Linked DNA regions of Vallitalea longa. The protein of the gene in region 1 binds, or shares a complex with, the protein of each later gene. Links are inferred from orthologs where the notes say so. Each region holds a gene or a part of one and is shown in the gene's direction. Other genes may lie near its edges.

What was found.
Region 2: the proteins of QMG30_RS00195 (region 1) and trxA are in contact, whole or in part, in an NMR structure (PDB 2IPA), measured with the Bacillus subtilis proteins. The link is inferred for Vallitalea longa from one-to-one orthologs.

What each region holds. Positions count from the first base shown.
Region 1 is NZ_BRLB01000001.1:35,619-48,294, reverse strand. What follows is about bases 6,623-9,418. They hold QMG30_RS00195 (arsenate reductase ArsC), read left to right. Parts: upstream 6,623-7,714; coding sequence 7,715-8,122; downstream 8,123-9,418. Other genes in these bases: QMG30_RS00185 (methyl-accepting chemotaxis protein), read left to right, coding at 8,902-9,418; QMG30_RS00190 (helix-turn-helix domain-containing protein), read right to left, coding at 8,185-8,526; arsB (ACR3 family arsenite efflux transporter), read left to right, coding at 6,623-7,677; QMG30_RS00205 (ArsR/SmtB family transcription factor), read left to right, coding at 6,623-6,623. Also shown: QMG30_RS00225 (glycoside hydrolase family 98 domain-containing protein), read left to right, coding at 1-4,036; QMG30_RS00220 (hypothetical protein), read right to left, coding at 4,157-4,834; QMG30_RS00215 (ATP-binding cassette domain-containing protein), read right to left, coding at 4,827-5,672; QMG30_RS00210 (GntR family transcriptional regulator), read right to left, coding at 5,665-6,039; more of QMG30_RS00205, read left to right, coding at 6,228-6,622; more of arsB, read left to right, coding at 6,613-6,622; more of QMG30_RS00185, read left to right, coding at 9,419-10,878; QMG30_RS00180 (helix-turn-helix domain-containing protein), read right to left, coding at 11,154-11,489; QMG30_RS00175 (Spo0E family sporulation regulatory protein-aspartic acid phosphatase), read left to right, coding at 11,612-11,806; QMG30_RS00170 (transglutaminase-like domain-containing protein), read left to right, coding at 11,987-12,676. UniProt on the Bacillus subtilis protein: Catalyzes the reduction of arsenate [As(V)] to arsenite [As(III)]. In vitro, can dephosphorylate para-nitrophenyl phosphate (pNPP).
Region 2 is NZ_BRLB01000008.1:90,087-102,922, reverse strand. What follows is about bases 4,244-7,199. They hold trxA (thioredoxin), read left to right. Parts: upstream 4,244-5,540; coding sequence 5,541-5,858; downstream 5,859-7,199. Other genes in these bases: QMG30_RS13650 (early set domain-containing protein), read left to right, coding at 6,292-7,199; QMG30_RS13660 (DUF3298 and DUF4163 domain-containing protein), read left to right, coding at 4,268-5,134; QMG30_RS13665 (RNA polymerase sigma factor), read left to right, coding at 4,244-4,265. Outside these bases: QMG30_RS13680 (hypothetical protein), read left to right, coding at 1-1,099; QMG30_RS13675 (synaptonemal complex protein 1), read left to right, coding at 1,393-2,268; QMG30_RS13670 (CPBP family intramembrane glutamic endopeptidase), read right to left, coding at 2,585-3,553; more of QMG30_RS13665, read left to right, coding at 3,771-4,243; more of QMG30_RS13650, read left to right, coding at 7,200-8,226; QMG30_RS13645 (AI-2E family transporter), read right to left, coding at 8,248-9,477; QMG30_RS13640 (efflux RND transporter permease subunit), read left to right, coding at 10,125-12,836. UniProt on the Bacillus subtilis protein: Participates in various redox reactions through the reversible oxidation of its active center dithiol to a disulfide and catalyzes dithiol-disulfide exchange reactions.

The sequences.
Region 1 (12,676 bases):
AGTTTCACTTCATAGTAATAAATTGAATAGTGACAGACCTGCATCTATGGCTAATGATGGAATTGTTATTGATAGTAACAAAATGACTTCATTTGAAAATTATGCAGAGCTAGGAAGTACATCATCACCAGCTACTGGAACAGAAGAAGAGTTACCAGATGGTGCTGAGGATAAGGATAAGTATTATCTTCAATTAGAGTTGGAAGAACAGGTAAGTATTGAAAAAATAAAACTATACAGATATTGGGGTGTAGATATCCGTTATCATGATACAGTAATTCTTGCTTCAGAGGATGAAGAATTTACTGAAGAAGATGTGATATGGAATGCTGATGAAAATAACATATATGGCTTTGGTAATGGTAGCGAATGGGATTATATAGAATCAAAAGATGGTTATGAATTTGTTTTTGAACCTAGACAGGTAAAACACATAAGAGTATATTCAAGTGGTAAATCAGGTTACAATGGTGTTTTAAATAATAATATGATTGAAAAAGGTAGTGTAGCATGGGCTTATGGGTTGCATTGTGTTGAAATTGAAGCATATGGAAAAGAGCTAGCACCAGAAAAACCGGTATATAATGCTGAGAATTATTTGAATATACCTACATTTACGGCTAATGGAAAAAATGAGGGTGAAGTAACACATCCAGATATTATTAAATTTGATACTTCTTGGAATGGTTATAAATATTGGATGGCAGTAACACCTAATCAAACAGGTAATTCACAATTTGAGAATCCATGTATTGTAGCTTCTAACGATGGAGAGAACTGGGTAGTTCCAAAAGATATAGAAAATCCTCTTACAGGTATAAAAGAAGAACCAAGACCTTATCATAATTGTGATGTGGATTTGGTGTATGATGAGGATTCAGATTCACTTCGTGTTTATTATGTATGGTCAAAAGATGATATACCTTATGGACAAGATGGATTTCAGCCTTCAGAGGTAAGATTGATTGAAGTGAAAAAATCTGATGAAGGATATAGTGTATCATCACCAGAAACCGTTGTTATTTCTGATAAACGTTATGATATATTATCTCCATCAATAGTTAAAAAATCAGATGATGAATGGTATATGTGGTGTGTAAATACTGGAGATAGAGGTTATAATAATCAAACTAATCATGTAGATTATAGAACTTCAAGTGATGGAAAAAATTGGTCAATGCCTGTATCATTGAAGGATACTTTTATACAGAGGGGATATCAGCCTTGGCATATTGATGTTGAATATGTTGAAGAGAAAGATGAATATTTTACTATTTTTCCAGCATATCCAGATGGCGGTAATTCAGAATTTACGGAACTATTTTTTGCAAGGTCAAATGATGGTATAACATGGACAAATTACGAAAACCCTATGCTTCGCGTAGATCGTGACAGCTGGGATAGTGACTTCATCTATCGCTCTACGTTTATTATAGAAAATGATACAATGAGAATATGGTATTCTGCAGGTACAGGTGAAGGCTGGAGAATTGGTTATACAGCAAATAATATAGATAATATAATAAATGAATTAGGAGAGTCATATCAGGGAGAAGTAGAACCTGAAGAGTTAAGGATAGAAATCAATAATGAAAATCCATTGTTTCTACACCATTTGTACAGGGTTATATCAAATGCAGAAGGTTTAAATGGACCTTTACAAGGTGGAAATAGTATTCAAGGATTCTGGAATGCTATAGTTGGTGGAGATGAAAACGGAAATGCTTTGAGAGAAGATTTAAGAGATAATCAAGCTATAATTATTCATGCATCAGGTAATGTGAAAGCTAATAAATCAACACTTGATTGGTACGAGGAAACTTGTGAAAAAACTCTTATGAATACACCGGAAGATATAACAGATGATGCTCCATTTTTCATTATGGTGTCTAATTCAGGTACATCTGGCGGAGGAAAATATGAGCCACCATCAATTGAATGGACTCATAAAATGTATGAGGAATATCCAAATATGATAGGAGTATTTTTCTCAGAAAATCATAACGCTACAAGTAGCTGGGAAAGAGAAGCACGTTCCTTATATATGGCAAGACAATTAGAGTTAGCAGCTATGTATGGTGGACATGTTGTGTATTCAGATATGAACGACAATAACGACTACATTCAGAGTGTAATAGATAATGAGATTCTTTATGATGCTCTTGAAAAATATAACGATAATTTTGTATTGATAGCAAAAACTACATCAGCATGGGATCCTGATGACTATAATTCAGATGAAAGTGTTGTACAAGGAGCTTGGTTAGCAGAGGCTGCTGGTAACTGGGGATCACTTATTGATTCATGGATGTGGTTTATTGAGAATTTTGGACCTCTATATGGAAATGATACATTTTCAGTTTGGAAAGGTGTTGAAGAATGCCGTGGTCCTGTAACATTCCCAGAATTGTTTTATCCAATGCGTATGATTCAGCAAGCTAGAGTAGGAGCAACAGTCTTCACATTTGAACACCCATATTATTCAACAAGTGTAAAAGATCAATTTACTCCTACGTTTACAGCTGCTATAGCAAAGGCAATGGAATATATGGTAGATTATAATATTCCAACTAGAGAAGAAGTTATTGAGAATACAAAAGTTGCTTATTCAGCAAATCCTTATTCATTAAGGAAGCTATCACAAAATCAACTTAATCCACTGGATTATCTATATGGTGATAGTAATAATAATGGATATAGTGATACAACAATGATGACTTACTTCACTGGCAGATATGGTACACTACCAACTATTCCTAAGTTGGCGAAACCAGAGATTCTTGAGAAATTTGAGAATGTCATTGACTATAATTATGTAACGAATGAATTGAAAAATAGTGATGGAATAGTAAATTATTTCAATGAAAAATATGAAGAAAATTATACAGGAGATGCTTATGTATCCAATAAAGATGATGTATGGTTTGCATACAATAATAATTGGAACATAGACAGCAGATTGGATAGTGAATTAGATTCAAAACAATCAGCTGCATTCAAACTTCAAAATAAGATAAATGCAAATATTGAATTTTCTCCTTATTCATATTTCGTTATTGATTCACAGGATTTAACTCATGTAAAAGTACAGCATAATAATTTTCTTGTTGATAAAAATGATATTTGGGTAGGATACGATGTAGATACAACTTCACATTGGGATTCTGACCATGATACTCAAATGGATGAATATCTACTAAATGAATTCATTCCAGATGATGTTAGAAAAGATGATAGATATAGATCAAGTAAATTAGTGTTAAAAGGGTTGAATTCAGAACCAGTTATCAGAATATTAGATGGTATGACTAATGATGACGGTTCAAAACAATATGATAATATTACAAGTGAATGGAATGAAGAAGAGAAAGAATTTACCATAAATATATCTTCTAATGGTTGGGTCGATTTTGTCATTGATATAGATGATGCAAATGAAATAAAAGAACTAAGTGAAAATTGGGAGATTGTTAGAGAAAATTCTAATCTATGGAAATTTGCTCAAGATGGTTCTGATAAGATTTCAATTAAACAAACAGCAGGTTGTCATTGGAATAATTTTGAACCAAAAGGAAATAATTTGTTTATTACAGAGCCAAATGCACAAGATAATGAAAATTATAGTGTGACTGTAAAAATGACAGGTGTAACAACTACAGGATATGAGCAAGCAGGATTATTGATTTATAAAGATGATGATAATTTTGTGCAAATTGCAAGAATGCATAAGATGGGAAATCCTTTAATTGCTATGAACACTAGGAGTAATGGTGATAATGTTGAAGATGTTAAGCCAGAAAAAGCAGGATATACAAATGCTACTATTTACTTGAAGTTATTAAAGAATAATGACAATTATACTGGATATTATTCTGAAGATGGACAAAACTGGGTAGAGGTAGCTAATGTTGATAATGCTACATTAGATAATGCAAGGATAGGGCTATTCGCATCCACAGAAGATGTAGATGATTGGTTTGAATTTGAAGAATTTAAAGTGGATAATAGATTAATCTCATTTACAGAAGAACCATAATCATCTAATGCTAATTTGAAAAATTAAATGTAAATACAGGACTATTAAACGAATTAAAAACCTCTATGATATTTATAGAGGTTTTTAATATGAAATAATTTAATATTTATATATTGATTTTTATTTTTTTGAAAGGTTATACAATGTTGAAACATACAATAATCCTGCAAGAAGAATATCCCATATAAACTGCATTATAAAACTAGGATTGAGGGTTGTTGCTCTAAAAAAGGTAATCAATACTTGTCTAAGTGGAGCTATTGGAGTAAACACGCTTATTATTGTTATTATTAATACGTCAGCAACCCAGCCAATCCACATGTTTTGATACAATACTAATGTATGAATAAATACACTTATCAGTATATAAAATCCTGTTTGATAAATAAAGCAGGCAAATACACCAGATGAAGTCCAATCGAATGCTGGTAAAAAAGAAATATTAAAACTGCTGCCCCAAATTAGAGGCTCAATCACATAATAAAATAAAATATTAATAATGGATACAATTACAGCGAATACTATATAATTAAGTATACAACCTTTGAAAAAATCAAGTTTTTTTGCACCAATATTAATAAGTTTCCTATAATATTTAAGGATAATGAAGATAGGAGCTAAAATGTTAATAAGTGCAAATAAATTTCCTATGGATTGGTTTTCTGTATTAGATTGACCTAAAAAAAAGTTAATTATCATACTTATTATTGTAAATGTAACGATACTGATTGTGATTATGTAAGTTTCCTTACATCCATATTTAAAGTTGAACTGAGCAACTTTTTTAGCTTTATTCATTGATTTCACCTCCAATTAAATTAGCAAAGAAATCTTGTAAACCAATATTGGCGATTTCTATTTTATCATTATTTTTAATTCTTGTATCGTAGATGGTTACTGTTTTGAATTTTCCTATATTATTGACGTTAACAATATTTTTGCCCTGTACAGCTCTATCAACGTCTGATGATAGTCCAGTAACGCTGTAACATTTTTCTTGAAGATCAAGTATATCTGTATTCAGTAATATAGAACCTTCATGAACTATAATAATATCTTCAGCTATTTTTGCGATCTCATCAATAAGGTGAGTAGATACAATTATTATTTTTGGATGTCTTTTAGAGCTTTCTTCTAATAAGGAATAGAATTTATTACGCATAATAACATCAAAACCTAATACAGGCTCATCAAATAATACTATTTTATTAGTACTTGCTAGGCCTATTATAGTATTAACCATAGTTTTCATACCGAATGACAGCTGTTTGAACTTTTTATTTGGTTTTAAATTAAATTTATCTATCATATCTTTAGCGAATTGAATATCAAAATTATCTTGAAAATCTGATGCAAGCTTTATTAGATCTTTAATTCTAAGATTAATATGATTTTCTCTTTCTTCAACGAAGCAGACAATTTCTGGCATATATAGTTTATTGACTTTTGAATTATTAACTAATAATTCTCCGTTGCTTACTTGAGTTAAACCAGAGATACATCTTAAAAATGTAGTTTTTCCAGCTCCATTTTCTCCTAGAAGACAATATATTTTATTTTCCGTAATATCAAGATCAATATTTTTGAGAGCTTGAACTTTTCCATAGTTTTTTGATACATTATTGAATTTAATCATCCCAATCCTCCTCAATCATAGTTATTATTGCTTGTTTGGTTATATTAAGTTTTTTACATTCTTGAATTAATCTTTTGAGGGTATCTTTCTTGAGTGAAGCTTTTCTTTTTTCCATAATTATATCTTGGGCCTCCTTGGATACGTACATTCCCATACCACGTCGTTTGTAGAGTATACCTTGTTCTGTAAGAATACTGACTCCTTTTATTGCGGTAGCTGGATTGATCTTTAACAACTTAGATAGCTGAGTTGTAGATATTATAGCCTCATCAGCTTGATACGTTCCATCCAGTATATAGTCTTCTAGCATATTTGATATCTGATTGAATATGGGGATATTACTATTTGTATTAATATTAATTTTCATCACCTGCTTATACATATATGGTTAGTTGGTTAACTAATTAACCATATAATATCATTTGTTTTGTATGTTGTCAATAAAAAACATAAATATATTATGAAAAATAAAAATAAATAATTATTATTGATTTATGATAAAATTCATGATAATATATGAGTATATTTGAATATAATCATATAAGGAGGTAAGCTATGGTAGAAATATTTAAAACCCTCGGGGATGAAAATAGGTTAAGAATTATTAGTCTGTTGATTAATAATGAGCTATGTGTATGTGAGATTGAAGTTCTACTAGAAATGACTCAATCAAATGTTTCCAGACATTTAAGTAAACTCAAAAATACTGGAATCATTACATCATCTAAAAAGGCACAATGGGTTCATTATAAATTAAGCAAAGAATTTCAAGAAGAAAATAGATTATTGATTAAATATCTTGATAGTAAGTTCAAAACAGATAAATTATTTTTGAATGATATGAGAAGATACGATAAATACAAAGAATTATGTTTCAATTGTCAACTAATAGCTGATGATAAAGAAAAAGTACTGAAATTAATAAGATTGGAGCCGGAAAATGGACAATAAAAAACCAAATAATAAAATGGATTTCTTTGGGAGATATCTAACCATTTGGGTTGCACTATGTATAGTTATTGGTGTATTAATTGGTAAATGGTTTCCTTTAATACCAAAAACACTTAGTGAATTTGAATATGCAAAAGTTTCTATACCAGTTACTATATTAATATGGTTAATGATATATCCGATGATGTTGAAAGTGGATTTTTCAAGTATTGTAAAAGCAACCAAAAAACCAAAAGGATTGGCGATAACCTGTATAACTAACTGGTTAATCAAACCCTTTACAATGTATCTTATAGCTATGTTCTTCTTTAAGGTCGTATTTCGAAATTTCATTGATTCTAATTTAGCGGAAGATTATTTAGCTGGAGCAGTATTATTAGGAGCTGCGCCATGTACAGCAATGGTTTTTGTATGGAGTCATCTCACTAAAGGTGATCCGGCTTATACTTTGGTTCAGGTTGCAGTAAATGATATTATACTACTATTTGCATTTGCTCCCATAGTTGCAATACTTTTAGGTGTGAGTGATGTGCCGGTTCCATATGATACATTATTGTTATCAGTAGTATTGTTTGTAGTGATACCACTAATAGCAGGGTATCTATCCAGAAAATATATTATCAAAATAAAAGGGATCGATTATTACGAGAATATATTTCTTAAGAAATTCAATAGTACTACCATTATTGGATTGCTACTAACATTAATAATGATATTCTCTTTTCAAGGTGAAATTATTATTAATAATCCAATTCATATTTTACTGATTGCTATACCTCTCATAATCCAGACTTTTTTAATTTTCTTATTAGCTTATGGCTCTGCCAGACTATTAAGACTTAAACATAATATTGCAGCACCAGCAGGTATGATAGGAGCAAGTAATTTTTTTGAACTGGCGGTAGCAGTTTCAATATCAATATTTGGATTGGAGTCAGGTGCTACTTTAGCAACAGTTGTAGGAGTATTGGTGGAAGTGCCAGTAATGCTAACTCTTGTTAATATCGCTAATAAGACTAAGCACTGGTTTAGGGATGGTAAACAGATTTCTTAATAGTATAAAATCAAATTGAAAAATGGAGGAGATTGTAATGAAATATAAAGTTGCATTTGTTTGCGTTCACAATTCATGTAGAAGCCAAATGGCAGAGGGATGGGCGAAGAGTCTTGATAAAAATGTCATGGATGTATATTCAGCAGGTACAGAAAATTATCCACAAGTAAAGCCTATGGCTGTACAAGTTATGAAAGAAGTTGGTATAGATATAAGTAGTCATAAACCTAAGTTATTAACAGATATACCCAATGATATTGATATTGTAATTAAAATGGGGTGTAATGTCAATTGCCCTTATCTACCTAGTAAGCATACTGAAGACTGGGGACTTATTGATCCATCTGGTGGTACCATAGAAGATTTTAGAAAAACTAGAGATATACTAAAAGATAAAGTAGAAGATTTGGCAAGACGCATAGCTTCTGAAGAATTAGTAATATAATTAAAATTTATCCCCTAAATATACTTGTATTGAAATACTTATATTTAGGGGATGATAAGGTGTTAAAACGGTTCGCGTTTTTGCAGAAATTCTATATATGCAATTATATGTTTAAGAAATTCAGGGGATTTATCTGATAAAGAGTCTATTATTTGTTCAGCTAATGCATTAGGAGTAGTACTGGATGAAGTTATTAACAATTGATTCGGTGTTATTTCTAAAGCTAAGCAGATTTTCATGATCGTTTCTAAAGAAGCTGTTGTATTACCTCTTTCAATATTTCCGATGTACTGGATTGAGAGTCCTGTTAAACCAGCAAGTTTTTCTTGAGTTAGTTCTTTTTGTATTCTATATTGCTTAATATTTTTTCCTAAAATATTTAAATCAATGATTTTATTATTCATTAAAAGAATACACCTCCTTCTATAATAATAGGATATGATAAATTACTACTTTTAATAAGCAACTAACAAGAGTAATTACTCTTTATAGATTGGTTTTTTTATGGTATAATAAGTAATATGCTCTAAATAGTTTGCATTTTAATCTATATAGTTGCTAAAAATATTAATTGCTTTATGAAAAATGATATTATGCAGGGATATTTCATATTAGTAAAGTAAACTTAGTTTTTACCAATAATATTAATATATTGCAATTACACAATATATAGGCAATATTAATTATGACATAAAGTGATTAATTTTAATTCATAAATTTACATTTTTATATACTTAAAAGTAACTATTAATAACAGAGATATACAGGGAGGAATAAATATGCTTAAAAGTATAAAATTTAAATTAATGACATATTTTACTATAATAATAGTAATAATTAGTGGTGGTATTGGAGTATTAGCCTCTGTATCATCAATTAATGCATTAAAAGGTACAGTTGACAATGAATTAATAGAACTAGCTCAAGGTTATAGTAGATATATTGAATCAGAAATTAATATTGCAAAAGCTATAATGGATGGTATAGCCAAAAGAAATGTAATTAAGTCTTTAGATTGGAAAGTACAAAAAGATGCTATTGAAAAAGAAGTAAAGGGAAATCCTATATTTTCAGGTATGTTTATTGTAGATAAAAATGGGACTGCACATTTTACTAATGGTGAAACAGCAGATGTAAGTGATAGAGAATACTTTAAGGAAGCTATGAAAGAAAATACATATTTCAGTGAATTGAGAGATAGTGACATTATGGATAGTATGGAATATTTTGTGTCATCACCAATAAAAAATAATGATATAGATGGGATTATAGTTGGTTTTCTAAAACCGGAGTATCTTAATAATTCAATAAATAATATTATGAGTAATGCAAACGGTGTAGCTTATGTGGTGAATCAAAATGGAAATATCATGGCTAGTAATAATATTGATATTGTATCAAATCAAGATCGTGTATTAAGTAATGAAGAAAGTGACTTGACAGCCGTAATTAGTAAAATGGTGCAAGGAGAAATAGGTACAGATGAATACAATTTTGAAGGCAAAACATACTACTGCGGATATCACCCCATAGGTGATACTGGTTGGAGTATAGCTATTAATTCTCTTAAAAGTGATTCATTGTCTGATGTAACAAAATTAAGAAATAATTTAATATGTTTAATTGTAATTTCATTATTAATAGGAGTAGTAATCATATATTTTATAGGAAATTTGTTTTCAAAACCTATTGCCCTTGCAACTAAACATGCAATTTCATTATCAAAATTGGATTTAACAGTTAGTGTACCTGATAAGATAATGAAAAGAAATGATGAAATAGGTGAGTTAGGAAAAGCATTTGAAATAATAACTAATAATGTCAAGAGAATACTAAATGATATTTCAAATTATTCAATACAACTCAAGGATTCTTCAAAAAAATTGTCTAATACAATAGGTGAAAATGCTTCTACGGCAGAGGAAATAGCAAAAGCAGTAGAAGTAATTGCAGATGGCGCTACTATTCAAGCTAGAAAATCAGATAATGTTGTTAAGGAATTATCTGAATTAGGTGATTTAATTGCAGAGTCCCAACAATTATCTATTACAGTCAATAGTGGAACCAGCAAGGTAAAGGAAGTTAACATACAAGGTAGAAAAGTGATAGAAAAATTAAAAGAAGAATATGTCTTGAATATGGATGTGGCTAACAAAGTGAATAGTAATACAGAAGAGTTAGCAGAACAATCTAAGTTAATAGAAAACATATTGATAACCATATCCAATGTAGCTAATCAAACTAATCTATTAGCTCTTAATGCTACTATTGAAGCTGCAAGAGCAGGTGATGCTGGTAAGGGCTTTGCAGTTGTAGCAGAACAGATAAGTAAATTGGCGGATGATACAAAAGAAGCGACAGAAGATATATCAGATATATTAAACAAAATGACTAAAGAAATTGTAGTTACCAATAATAATATGGCTAAAGCAGGTGAAATCGTTAATAATGTTGATAATTACTTAGATGAAACTATTTCAACATATGATGTGATTGAGAATTCTACTAAAAAAACAATCGAATTATTTAGGAAGCTTAATGAATCATTAGTTCAAATAAGTGAAAATAAAGAAAAAGCATTTTCATTTGTTGAGGAAATAAATGGTGTCACCCAAGAATCAGCTGCGTCGACTGAAGAAGTAAGTGCTTCTGTTGAAGAACAAACTGCTTCTATGGAAGAAATATCTAGGTCCACAGAAAAATTGGCTGACATTGCAACTACAATGGAACAACTAATAGAAAAGTTTCAATTATGATAAGCTCAAATATTATTATTTAATAGTTATACATAAATATGTAAATTTTAAAAATGGATTTATCCCTAATTTTACTCAAATAATAGAATTAGGGTTTTTTATTTTAATGAACCATAAGCATTAATTTATATTGTTTTAAATAGTTAGCTTTTATTAAAGTGATTATTTCCTATAAATAATAAAAAGAACCTATCACTAAATTTCTTAAGTATGATATTGAAGAATTTTATACTATAAGAAAAGCGAATAGATAGGTTCTTATTATATTGAAATATTTATTTATATCCCAACGCAATAATATAATTTTTTATTATCTCTTCCAAGCAATGCAATTCTTTTCCATTTAGTTCAGAAATAATATTAGAAATATTATCAAAGTCTTTTTTATTAGTAGTGCCTAACAACAAATAATCTGTACTAACATTTAGTGCATTAGAAACTTTTATGATACTTTCTGCTCTAAGATTCTTTTTTCCTGTCTCGACAGTTGAAAAAAATTGGTGGCTAAGGTTGGATTTTTCTGCTGCTTGTTCCTGTGTATAGCCTAGTTGCTTTCTTCTGATCATTATGCGATGGCCTATTGTTTCTGATAGATTTTCTTTGTTCAACACAAACACCTCTTCTATATTATTAGCCTGTAATAGAATTTTATCTATAAAAGTCTAAAAATATAATAGCCTTTTGTTGCAAAAATGTCACTAAAGATATAAAATAAGTCATAAGAGGTGATATGATGTATAAAATAAATGGAAAAACTGATTTAAAAGTTAAAGTTAATAGGTTATGTAAAATTTTTGATGACAACATATGTGAGAATAATTTATTTAAGGAAAAAATAGTTAAAATAAGTAATGAGCTAGATGAGTACATATTGGAAGTTGAGAAAGGAGTAGATAAGAGTAAACAGGTAAATATTAAAAAAGTATAAATTCCTATCTATTTTCTTAATATTCTATATTTAAAGCATTTTTTTGACATGAATTAAACCCCATAGTAAAATAAAGATATATAATTATCTAATAATAACACATTGATATTTTATAGAACATTAGATGACTATATAAAAAATTACTTATTTAATATGTTTAGAAGGTAGGGGGAAATGTTAATGCATGAAAAATATTACGAAGAATATCTATATTTGTTAAAAAAATTTAGAGACTATAGTCCAGAGAAAAAAGAAAAGATGGACTTTAATTATCAATCATGTAATGATATTAATTTGAGAAAATTAAGGAATAAATATAACCTTATGGAAGTTGCAGGAGATGGAAATGAAGTATCACGTATTTTAAATTTATTTAATTGGTTTAATAAGAATACTATTCATGATGGGTCTATATATCCGAAAGGTGATCGAAATGCAATTGATATCCTAAAACAGTGTATAAATGATGAAGAAGGGGTTAATTGCAGATTGATTTCTATAGCTATGAATGAAGTATTTCTATCCATGGGGTTTAAATCTAGGTATATAACATGTAGACCTATAGGCTTTGATTTTACAGATTGTCATGTGGTTAATGTAATTTATTCATATGACCTTGATAAATGGGTATTTTTAGATGCAAGTATGGGAATTTACTGCAAAGAGAATAATGAATTACTAAGTCTTCAGGAATTGGGTCAAGCTATAATTGAAGATAAAGAAATAACAATTAATGAAGCATATTATGATGGAGAGTTAGTTACTAAGAAAGATTATTTTAAATATATGACAAAGAATTTATTTCAACTAGATTGTTATAGTAATTATGAATTCAATTTTGAGTCAAATAATACTGATAAAATTCGTTAC
Region 2 (12,836 bases), on another replicon or contig:
CTGGTATTATGCACAATTCAAGGAAGATGGAAAAGCTAATTTCTATGTTAAACCATTGAAAGAATCATTAGATGTGAATATAGAAATTCATAAAGAAAGTGTTAGGGGAGAATTAATAGGTAAATCTTCAAAAGGTGCAGGTCAGGCGGATTTAATTGAGAAAAAATCTGTGCAGGCAGGGGTTAAATATTATATTGGAATAAGTTGTAACTCAGGTTCAGGGTGTTATAGTTTGAAATGTAAAAATTATACTTTAGATCAAATTTTATCATATGATGAAATTGAATCATATGTAAATAGTAATAATTTAACATCAATACAAAGAGATGCATTACATAGAATTAATACATATGCCAACAATGAAAAAATTAAACAAGCAATTTGTAATAATCAACCTATAATTTTTTTCTTTGAGGGTGCAGGTTTAAATACCAATACAAAATATAATAAAGAGAATGGTAGATCTGAATATAGTATTGATAGGTATGGTGCTATCTCACTGATTATTAAAAACAATAAAATAATTTTTTTTACTGATCAAGCGTCAACTTTACCAGACAAACCTAAAGGGACTAAATATGATATTCCAACATTATTAGATGGTGTGTATAGTATTGCAGAATTTTTACATAAAAGTACATATCCAGCCTTCAATATTAAGAATGCAAAGGTTATTAGATACGGTGCAACAGAATGGTATAATAGTACAAGCAATGGCATTAATATCCATGTAGGTTATAATACATATAAATATCCTAATTATCCTGCTAAAGATGGAGATGGTAGTTGGAGTAATTCAGAAGGATGTCAATTATTAAGTATGAGAGAAAATGTAAAAAGTGATGCAGCATCTTCTAATTGTTTATGTTATGATCCTAATGGAACAGTTTGTGGTATCTATAATAAATTCTCAAAATCTATTGGTTTAGTGGATAGTAATATTTTTAGTTCAACAAATGGAAGTGTAATAAATAAAAAAATGAATTCTGTAAGTGGAATTGTAGTTGTTGATAGGGAATATTTGGATGTTAATAATATAACTTTACAATCATTATATGGAAAAGATGGCCTAGAGTATGTTAGAAGTGGTGTTAATTAAATTTTAAAAGATATAAAAGTTAATATGTTTTGAATGGATAAATGATATTATATAAATATAGATGTTAACTAAAAATACTGCTCTAGGACAAATACAGACCTACTTTCTTAATTGAAGGTAGGCCTTTTTATGATTGATTATTATTGAATTATCTGTTAATATAGGCATATAAAGTTATTTGTGGAAAAAGGTTAATTTTTGTTTTTAATAAAATTATTTGATTAATTAGCTTATAATACTAAGAGAATATAGTTTTATTTAATAATATATAAAAAAATAAGGAGAATGTAGGAATGAAGAGAATTGTGATATTTCTTTTAGCAAGTATTTTTCTGATATCTTGCACTAACTCAAAAGATATATTAGTGTCAAAATTAGAACAAGCAAACAATAAAATAAGTACATATGATCAACAACTATCTGATTTAGCATCAAAAAATGATAATTTGTTAATGGTAAATCAAAAGTTAGAGAATACAATAGAGGATAATAAATTAATTATTGCAAATATGCAGAAAATAATAGAAGATAATAAATCTAAAATAGATGAGTTTAAAAGTAAAATGGAAGAATATGAAAATAAAAATTTACTCCTTCAGAATGAAATGAATTATGGGAAAAAAGAATTATCTAGTAAGAATGAAGTAGAGTATGAAGAAATTGATGGTTATAAAATACCAATAAAACACTCCAAAACTTTTTATGCCTTTAGTATTGATGAATCTTACGTAGAAGATGGTGATCATGTTATTTATAGTTATGACACATGGGAAATTAAAAATGGGAAAAAAACAATGATCAGTAATATAAACTCTTTAGAACAGTATTGGTATAGAGAGACTACAAAGTTACCAAGCACTATTAATTTAGAGATTAAAGATCCAATTCAGTGCTCTGGATTCTTAGGATTAGCATTATATAATGGTGCTCGTAATACTATTAATGAATATATGAATTACGGATTAGTAAAAAAAGCAATATTATATGTTAATTTAATTCCTAAAGCAGTTTTATATTTTGATGAAGCTATGGGAAGACAAGAGGTATATATACATTTAAAAGATGAATTAAACTTACAATTAGAATTTAAAATTGTGGAAACATATAATTCATTTAGTACTCAAAAAGGTGTAGCTATAAGTCATATTGAGTTATTCGGTGGTCGCTAAATCAAAGAAGTACTGATTAATAGGATAATACTCTTGCGTGCGTCACAGAAACTCTGGGTTTGCAGTTTGTGCTTGCCTAGGGTTTTTATTTGATTAAATAGAGGTTTTAGGCATAGTTTAGGGGTATACGGTAAACCATCGGTACCTTGACAAAAAATGCCACCTATTTAAGGCAGCATCATAGTTACTTTGTTTTTCTGTATTCAGTTAGTATTCTCTCCGACCATGGAAGTAGGTCATCTAGGAAAGATAGGTCTTTATCTTCAAACTAGCATATAAGAATAATTTAATAATTTTTCTCATATGCTTTGGATATTTATCTAAGTTTTAAGATTTCATATATGACTACGTAAGCAACAAATATTATTATGGATAATATAAGGTAGATATCAAATATTTTTGGCTTTTTAATTTTTGGTTGTTCTATTTCTGAAACATCATTTTTAGTGAATAGGTATTGTTTATTATTATGTCGTACGGCTACCTTAAATAATAGATAAACAACAGGTAATGTGAATAATGTTAATATTAGCGGTCCTGGTAAGAGTGATAATATTGTCTCATGCCCTACACTATCTATAGATTCTTGTAGTAAATCATCAAAATCAGTAATTTGCCCAAATATTTCTTGTAAAATCATTGCTACTTTGACTAAAACCATTTGTAATCCATTAATTAAAAAATGAATAATCATGCTTGAATATATTGAACCAGTTATTTTAACTAATAAACATAATATAATTCCCATTACGAATGCATAAGAAAATTGGTTACCATTAAGGTGAAGCATTCCAAAAGATAAACCACTGATTAAGGCTGTTTTATATATATTCACGTTTTTATAATTAGATACTAAGATACCTCTGGTAACAAATTCTTCATTAATTGCTGGAAGTACAGCTACTAATATCAATAATAGCCATAATGGCAAATCAGCAATAGAAAAAATAGTAGATGATACTTGATTTTCAAAAAATATTTGTGATAGTATATTAACGACACTTAGTAGAGGTTGTATCAGTAATCCTATGCCAATAGATATCAAAATGTTAATAATATCTAATTTCTTTAACATAAGTGTTTCTTTTATAGATTCTCTTGTAATGATAAAATATAGAATAACAGGAATCACTATAAATATAAGTTGAGGTATCAGTATACTGCATACATAAGTTATTTTAAAATTAAAGATTTTGGCTAAATAACTTATTGTAAAGGGACCAACAAAAGCCATTATTGAAATAAGTATAAATATAAATCTATTACCACGTCTTGTAGAGTTCATAAAAACTTAATCCTTTCTAAATTTGATTATCATTTATTTACCATTTTATTTTAAATTAATATAAAGTATAATTTTAACTAAATTTCATTTGATTTTAAAGTTTAATCTTTAACTAAATATAGCACATGGGAAAGATATATTCAACTTTTTATAATAGAATTATCAACTTTTTGATATACTTTTACGTCTTATATATGTAAGGAGGTAAATATAACGGATGTCGACATTTAACAATGATCATTATAACAAACTTGTTGAGTTCATAAAAATTCATCAAGATGATTTTTATAGATTAGCGTACAGTTATGTACACAATAGAGATTCTGCATTGGATATTGTCCAAGAATCCATTTATAAAAGCCTTACGTCAATAGATAAACTAAAAAACATAAATAAAATAAAAGCATGGATGTTTAGTATAATAATAAATACTTCTATAAGTTTCTTAAGAAAAAATAAACGACTTATTATTACAAACAATATTCCCGAAGCCGTTCAATATCAAAATATTGATATTGCTGATAAAATGGATCTTCATCAAGCTATAGAAAGACTTGATATGAAGTATAAAACGGTAATAATATTAAGATATTTTCAAGGTCTGAAGATTAATGAAATAGCCGATATTACAGGGGTTAATGTTAATACTGTAAAATCAAGATTATATAGTGGAATAAATAGACTTAAAGTAATATTAAATAAGCGAGGATAATTATGGAAAATAAATTATATAAGATGAAACAAGAATATGAAAATATCACTATTCCTAAAGAGTTAAATGATATTGTTGAAAAAACAATTGAAGAGACTACCAGAAAAGTGATAAGAAGAGAAATGATATTCAATAGAGGATTCAAGGCAGTAGGTGCTACTTTTTTAATATGTATTTTGTTTATATTTGTATTGAACACTAATAAGACATTAGCCAAAACAATATCTAATTTACCTATCATAGGTAGAGTTGCTAGAGTACTGACTTTTGTAGATTATAAATATGAAAATGATAGCATAACTGAAAATGTTGTGATTCCTAGAGTTGATGGTCTTAATGATGTAGACTTACAAGACAAAATCAATACAGAGATAAAAAATAAAATGGATGAGCAAATAAAAGAAGCTGAAAAGCGTGCAGAAGAGTATAAAGAAGCGTATTTTGAGACAGGTGGAACACAAGAAAATTATAAACCTATAAAATTCGAAATTGATTATGAAAAAAAATATAATGATGAATCAATTTTATCATTTATCATATATCATAATGAAACTCTTGCACCTGCCTACTCCGGTTCATATTATTATAATATCGATTTAACTACTGATAAAGAAATGACATTAGAAGATGTTCTTGGTAAGGATTATATGACTAGAGCAAATGAAAGTATTGAAAAACAGATAAAGAAATTACTAGAGAATCCTCCAAAAGATCGACATTATGGATTCTTTAAAGGAGAATCAGGATTCAAGAGTATAAAAGAAGACCAAGGTTTCTTTATAAATAGCAATCAAAAAGTAGTAATTGTGTTTGATAAATACGAAATAGCTGATGGAGCAACAGGTAAACTTGAATTTATTATTGATTAGATATTATATAAAGCATTAATAAAGAAAGATCATTAACTATTAGTGGTCTTTTTTTGCAAATCAAAACATTTATTTTATGGTAAATAAGAAAATCCTATTTAATTTAAACTTTAAATATTTTACTAATTTAAATTGTTGAAATTAATGGTACAAAGTGGTATATTTAAATTGATATTTACGCATTATATATTATAGCTGAATATTAATTATTATTGTAAATTTGAATATTATATAGATTATTTTAAATAAATCTATAATTTTAGCATATGATAGAGTGAAGGTATAATTTCAGCTATTAAGCTATAACAAGAAAAATATCAAAAAGAAAAAAAAGTATTGACATATATCACTATATTAGAATATAATGATATTATAATAATCTAAAAATAATTAAGGAGGTTTTATTATGGCACTAGCATTTACAGATCTTAATTTTGAAGCAGAAGTTCTTAACTCAGATATACCTGTACTAGTTGACTTTTATGCAGATTGGTGTGGACCATGCAAAATGATGGCACCTGTTATAGATGAATTAGCTAAAAAATACGAAGGAAAAGCTAAAATAGGGAAATTAAACGTTGATCAGAATGGTGAAACAGCTCAAAAATACAGAGTTATGAGTATACCGACAATGTTATTGATCAAAAATGGTAAAGTTGTTGATACTGTTGTTGGAGCAGTACCAAAACAGCAGTTAGAATCAAAAATTGAATCAGCAATGTAGAATAAATTTATAAGGAGCCTATTTACACATTTCGTAAATAGGCTCCTCTTTTAGAAAAATACGAGTTTTATTTTCTATATCACGTTAAATAGTTTATAAGATTAAATATTCTATGACCTATTTGTGCCAAAATTTTATAAGTTATAACAAGATTGACTAATGTAAAATATAAACAAAAAATATATAATAATACAAGACGCGCGTATATATATTTCTTTATACTTAAGTTTCACTTAATGTTTTCTACTTATATCTATATCTAATCGTTAATATATTACCCATTAAATAACCTAAATTAAAATTTCTGTGGAGGTGAACCAATTTTTTACAATGTAAGAATTAAAACTATAATTATGTAAGTAGGAGGAGGAAAATAATCTCAAGAAAATATTTTAAGAGTTTTTTTTCAATAGTTCTATGTATCACTTTAATTTTGACAGTATCAATTTTATCTTCTAGTGCTTCAGGGTCAGGGGTTCCTGCTATACCATCTCTAAGCCATAATCAGTGGTCTGGAGATATTGATGGTGACTATGATTTGACATGGAACATATGGTACGGAAATAACGGGACAAGCTGGAAACTATTTGAGAAGATAGGAGCAGGTGATTACGAGGAGATACATAGTGGTAATTTGACTGATAATACACCTAATCCTCAAACAGAATCTTTTCAGGTAAGAGGAAGAACAATAGAGGGGACATATAAATATTATGTAGAGATAACTAATTCCTATGGAACTACAGCAAGTGATGAAATATCAGTAGTAGTGGGTAATGCAACAGGTAATATAATAATTAAGGGTATTGATACTCAAAAAGTAGTTTGTCAATTCACGCAACCTCAAGGACCTATTGAGTATACTCTTAGTTTTAATGGAATTAATAATCCTGATTTTACTGTGATTACTAATAATAGTTCAATAATCGATTGTACAATAGAAAATAGTAATATCCTTAAGATTGAGGGTAAAAAAGCAGGACGTGCTTCACTTAAAATAAAAGAAAAGAATACAGGAGAAGAAAGATATGTTGGAGTAAGAATCAAAAATGGGGATGGAAGTCTTCCAGGTATGCCAGATTATCTTTCTATAGGTTCTGTGAGTGAAGATAAACAGGGAGATCTTGATTTTTGGAGAGATTTTAGTTCAGATGATAGAAATAAGAGAATGGATATAAGGTATATCTACATTAATGGTGGTCCAATAAATGGATGGCGTAGCTGGACTAATGTTGATGGAGCACGTGCTAAGAATTTTATTATTGAGAGCAGAAAATTAGGTCTGATACCGTTTTTTGTATATTATAATATTCCTGATAGTGGTGAAAGTTATAGCTTGGATTTGGCACATATTCAGGATACATCATATATGGATGCCTATTACAAAGATCTAAAATTCTTTTTGGATATCTGTAAAGATTATGCACAAGATGATACTGTAGGAATAGTATTTGAACCAGATTTTCTTGGATATATGATGCAACAATCAGGTAAACAGCCTAATGAGATTACTGCTGAAGTAAGTGCTGCATATAGTAGTGGTGTGTTAACTAGTGGAGAAGACCCTGATTTCCCTAATACTGTTGAAGGACTAGTGAAATCAATTAATTATATTGTTAGTAAATATTATCCACAAGCTTATTATGGATGGCAATTCAATCTATGGGCTTATGATGGACATGATGTTCCAAATAATGGTATTTTACATAAAACAGAAACAATGGGGTTAACGGATGGATTGAATTTTATTAGAGAGAAAGCACAACTTATTACTGATTATTATGTTAGTGCAGGTGTGAAAACGTATGGAGCAGATTTTGTTTCAATTGATAAATATGGATTAGATGGTGGTGGAGTGACTCCTGATTCAGCTAATAATCCAGCAGGTTCTACATGGTTCTGGAATAGTGATATATGGAATAATTACCTTGAATTCGTGAAAATTATGAATACTAGTTCTAATCTTCCTGTAATCTTATGGCAGATACCAGTAGGACATATTAATACAAGTCAAGCATTAAATCCATATGCTAATGGGTTGTTTCCTGATTTGAATGGAACTTCAACTAAATATGAAGATTCCGCACCAGCATATTTCCTTGGAGATATATTTAAACCAGGTTCTACAGAACGATTTAATTATTTTAAGACCAATACACATAAGGATAATAGAATATCAGATAATGGTATTGATACTATAACGTGGGGACATCATATGGATAAATCAAAAGATGCAGGGGTCATTTCAATACTATTTGGTGCTGGAGTTAACAGTAGTACTGATGGAGTAGGTTCTCCTCCAACAGATGATTACTGGTGGATTACTATGGTCCAAAGATATTTTGCTAATCCAATACCGTTTAATTAATTATATAAAAAAACGAAGAGGTTATTCAACCTCTTCGTTTTTTTCATTTTGGATGTCATCATCATCTATTACTTCTTGTTGTTTTTTGTTCATTTTCATTTCATATTTCTTATTTATCTGTTTATCTATAATGTTCTTGATTACTGCGAAGAAAGGAACACCTAAGAACATTCCAATCAAACCAAATAATTTTCCACCGACTAATATTGAAAAAATTACCCAAAATGGACTTAGTCCAGTTGAATCACCAAGGATTTTTGGCCCTAGAATATTGCCGTCGAATTGTTGAAGAGCTAATATGATTAATGCGAACCATAAAGCCTGTATGGGACTTATTAATAATACTAATATAATTCCAGCGAAACCTCCAATGAATGGACCGAAATAAGGAATCATATTCGTAACTCCAACAAAAACACTTATTAGAAGAGCATTAGGTATATTTACTATCATTGTTATGATAAAGCATAATATACCAATAATCAAAGAATCTATTAATTTACCTACAAAAAATTTAGAAAAAATCTGATGACTATCTTTTAAAATAGCTATAAGGCTATTTGATGTTTTTTCTCTAAATAAAGCAATTATTCCTTTATTAAAACTTGCTATAGACTTTTCTTTGCTCGCTAATAAATATATGGCTATAATAAAACCTAACAAAATATTAAGAATACCGAAAGTAAAGTTCTTAGTGAGAACATAAAGGGAAGGCACAATGTTACTGAATACATCGTAAACATTATTTAATGCTCCAGGAATATTTTTAAGGTTATTATCGATAAAGTTATTTATAGCTTCAGGATCAATAAAATCAATTGAACTGTTATTTACAAAAGCAGTAATTTCATCAATCAAATCGTCTATTAGATCTGGTAATTTAGTAATTATATCTCCTAAACTAGTGACAAGTTCAGGTATGATAAAAGCTAAAATAACTATTATGAAACCTAGTACGGTTATATAAGAAAATAAGATTGCTAGACCTCTTTTGGTTTTAAGGCTTTTGATTTTTCTTTTTCTTAATCTGATTTTACCTATTATTTTTTCAAACCAAACTACTAGTGGATTAATAAAATATGCTATTAAGAATCCTATTATAAAAGGGGATAATGTAGATAGAGTGTTCTTTAAAAAAATTGTTGTTTCATTCCAGTTACCAATGAATTTATAAAATAATATACTGCCAAAAATTACTAGAATTGTATAGATGCTTATTGTAGTATATCTTTTATTCCATTGAATTTTCATATTTTGCCCTCCTCAACAGTTATATTCAATATATAAATATGAAAAACAACTTTATACATATTTAACTCTAATGCCTATTAAAAATTATATAAGATGAAAGGTATTTTTTAATAAACAATAAAGATTTTGTTTGTATGTAATATTTCAATAATAATTTAAGAGTATTTTTAAAAGTTCTTATATTATATATAACTACATCATAACAAATATTACTAATACATGGAGTAATATTAATAAAAATTAATATAAAATTAATAATTCTAAATAATACTTACTTAACGCTCTTCAATAACCATTCAAAGGAGTAAATTCAAAGGGATATTAAAAAATATAGTAGTTTTTTCTAGGTAAAAAAATACTAAATAAGGTATATTTAATTATTTCCAATTTATAATACTGTATTCAAGAGAATATTATGTTTAGATACTAGGAATAATGAATAAATACTTATTTTTTAGGGGAAATATTATTATATACTACATTATTTTTCTTTTCATGTAATATAAAAAAAATTAGTAGAATAAAGATTATAGGTGTTTTTTAAATATTAAGTATTGACAAAAACTTTAATAGTGAGTATTATAGGATTACCGACCGACCGTTCGGTCGGAAAAAGTCACAACAACTAATTGTGAGAGGAGACTTATATGTTATCAAAGTTTAGTGTTAAAAAACCAGTTACAATAGTGATGATAGTACTAATTTTTGTAATATTCGGAGCAGTATCATTCACTCAACTTAATACAGATTTATTGCCAAGTATGAACATTCCTTATGCGGCTGTTTCAACTACTTACATTGGTGCAAGCCCAGGGGAAGTTGAAAATACAGTATCAAAAAGTATTGAAAGTGCACTTGCGACTGTACAAAATGTTAAAAAAATACAATCTATATCATCAGAAAATAGTTCTCTAGTTATCGTAGAATTTAATGAGTCAACTAATATGGATGTAGCCATGTTGGATATGAGAGAAAAATTAGATATGGTTACAGGCTATTTTCCAGATGATGTAGGTTCTCCTATGATTATAAAGTTTAATCCTAGTATGATGCCTGTTATGGGATTTGCTGTTACCAAAGAAGGCAGTGACATGTCAGAAGTAGGAGATTTTGTTGAAAACGTAGTTAAACCAAGATTAGAAAGAATTGAAGGGGTAGCTTCAGTAACAATAAATGGGGCAGTCAAAAAACAGGTTGAGGTAACATTAGATTCAGAGAAGTTGGATCTATTAGGTATTGATAGTGATATGGTATCAAAACTACTACAAGGTTCTAATTTTGATATGCCTGCTGGTCAGATTACAGAAGGTGATAAAGACATAACAATTCGTACATTAGGTAAATTCGATAGTATTGAAGATGTTGAAGATTTTATCCTTATGGAAATACCAGTTCCTGTTATACAAGGAGAAAAAGCTGACGTATGGGATTTATTAAAACAAAAAAAGGATAGTAGTAATAATTCACAAGATTCAGCAGTGTCTGATAGCAATGCAGGTATGACATCCAATGGAAACAATATGACAATGCCTAATGCAGGCGGAATGCCAAATGCAGCTGAAATGACTAACGGTATGCCTAACTCTTCAGAAATGCCTAGTGATATATCTATACCAGGTATAGAAATGGAAACAACAACTATTAGGCTTAATGATATAGCTACAGTAGAAGAAGTAGTGCAAAATGATAAAATGTATTCTAAAGTCAATGGTGAAGATAGTATTTCACTAATGATTCAAAGACAGACAGAATTCAATACTACAGACGTTTCCAAAAAAGTTAATGACGCTATTGATGAGATTAAAGATGAGTATCCAGATATGAATATATTGGTTACACTAGATCAAGCGAAATATATTAATGATATGGTTTCTTCAGTATCTGTTAATGCCATAGTAGGAGCATTACTTGCAATCTTAATATTATTCATTTTCTTAAAGGATGTAAGACCAACAATTGTTATAGGTATAGCTATTCCTATTAGTATAGTCGTATCATTCACATTCATATGGTTAAGCGGTATATCTCTAAATGTTGTTTCATTAGGTGGATTGGCACTTGGAATCGGTATGCTGGTTGATAATGCGGTTGTTGTTCTTGAGAATATATATAGAATGAGAAAAGCAGGGAAAAGTAGAAGAGATGCAGCTATTGAAGGAAGCAAACAGGTTTCAGGTGCTATAATTGCTTCAACGCTAACAACTATAGCAGTATTCTTGCCAGTTATATTCGTAAAAGGTATGACAGCACAGATATTCAAAGAAATGGCTATAACAGTTACATTGACATTACTTGCCAGTTTACTTGTTGCTTTGACATTAGTGCCGATGTTATCTTCCAAGCTTATTAAAAAACCTGATACAAGTACTCATCATAAAGCTATGGATGGGTTTAGAAATCTATATGTCAGAATATTAAAAAGTTCATTAAGACATAGAGCATTAGTAGTAATACTTACGATTATTGTTTTTGCCGCTAGTATTTTTGGAGCATTATCTATAGGAACAGAATTAATGCCTACTACTGATGAGGGACAAATTACAATTACAGCATCAATGCCAAAAGGAACTACTTATAATAATACAGTCAATAAAGTTAAACAGATCGAAGATATTCTTATTGAGTTCCCTGATATAGAGACAATTAGTACTTCTGTAGGAAACGGCGGAGGAATGGGTCAGTTTATGGGAGCAGGCGGAGGAGCAGATAGTGGTACAATCAGTTTAACTCTTGTTCCTAAGTCAGAAAGAAGCAAAACTACACAAGAAATTTCAGATGATATTAGAGATAGTATCCTAGAAAAAGTAGAATGCGATTTAGAAGTTAATGCTGTATCTAACATGATGGCATTTTCATCGGTTCCTGTTCAAGTTGATATAGCAGGTACGGATTTTAATAAATTAGAAGAACTTGCAAAAGAAGTTGCTGGAGTAATAGAAGATATTGATGGAACTGTAGAAGTTGATAATGGAATATCAAAGGGAGCTCCAGAACTTAATATTACTTTAGATAGAGAAGTTGCTGGACCTCTTGGAATTACAACTGCAGCTGTAGCGGGTGTCATAAGACAAAGATTAACAGACGTAAAAGCTACTACACTTGATCTAGATGGGAAAAAAGTGGATGTTTATATTAATAAGTCATCAGATACGGAACTTAAAACAAAAGATATCGAAGAACTTCCATTTACTTCAATGACTGGGGAAAAAGTAAAATTAGGAGATGTAGCTAAGATAGAAGAAGGAGTAGGATATACTTCAATCAATAGAACTAATCAAAAAAGAGTAATAAGTGTTACTAGTAAATTGGAAAAGGGAGTTAGTGCTGGAAAAGTTGGTAAAGTACTAGATGAGAAGTTA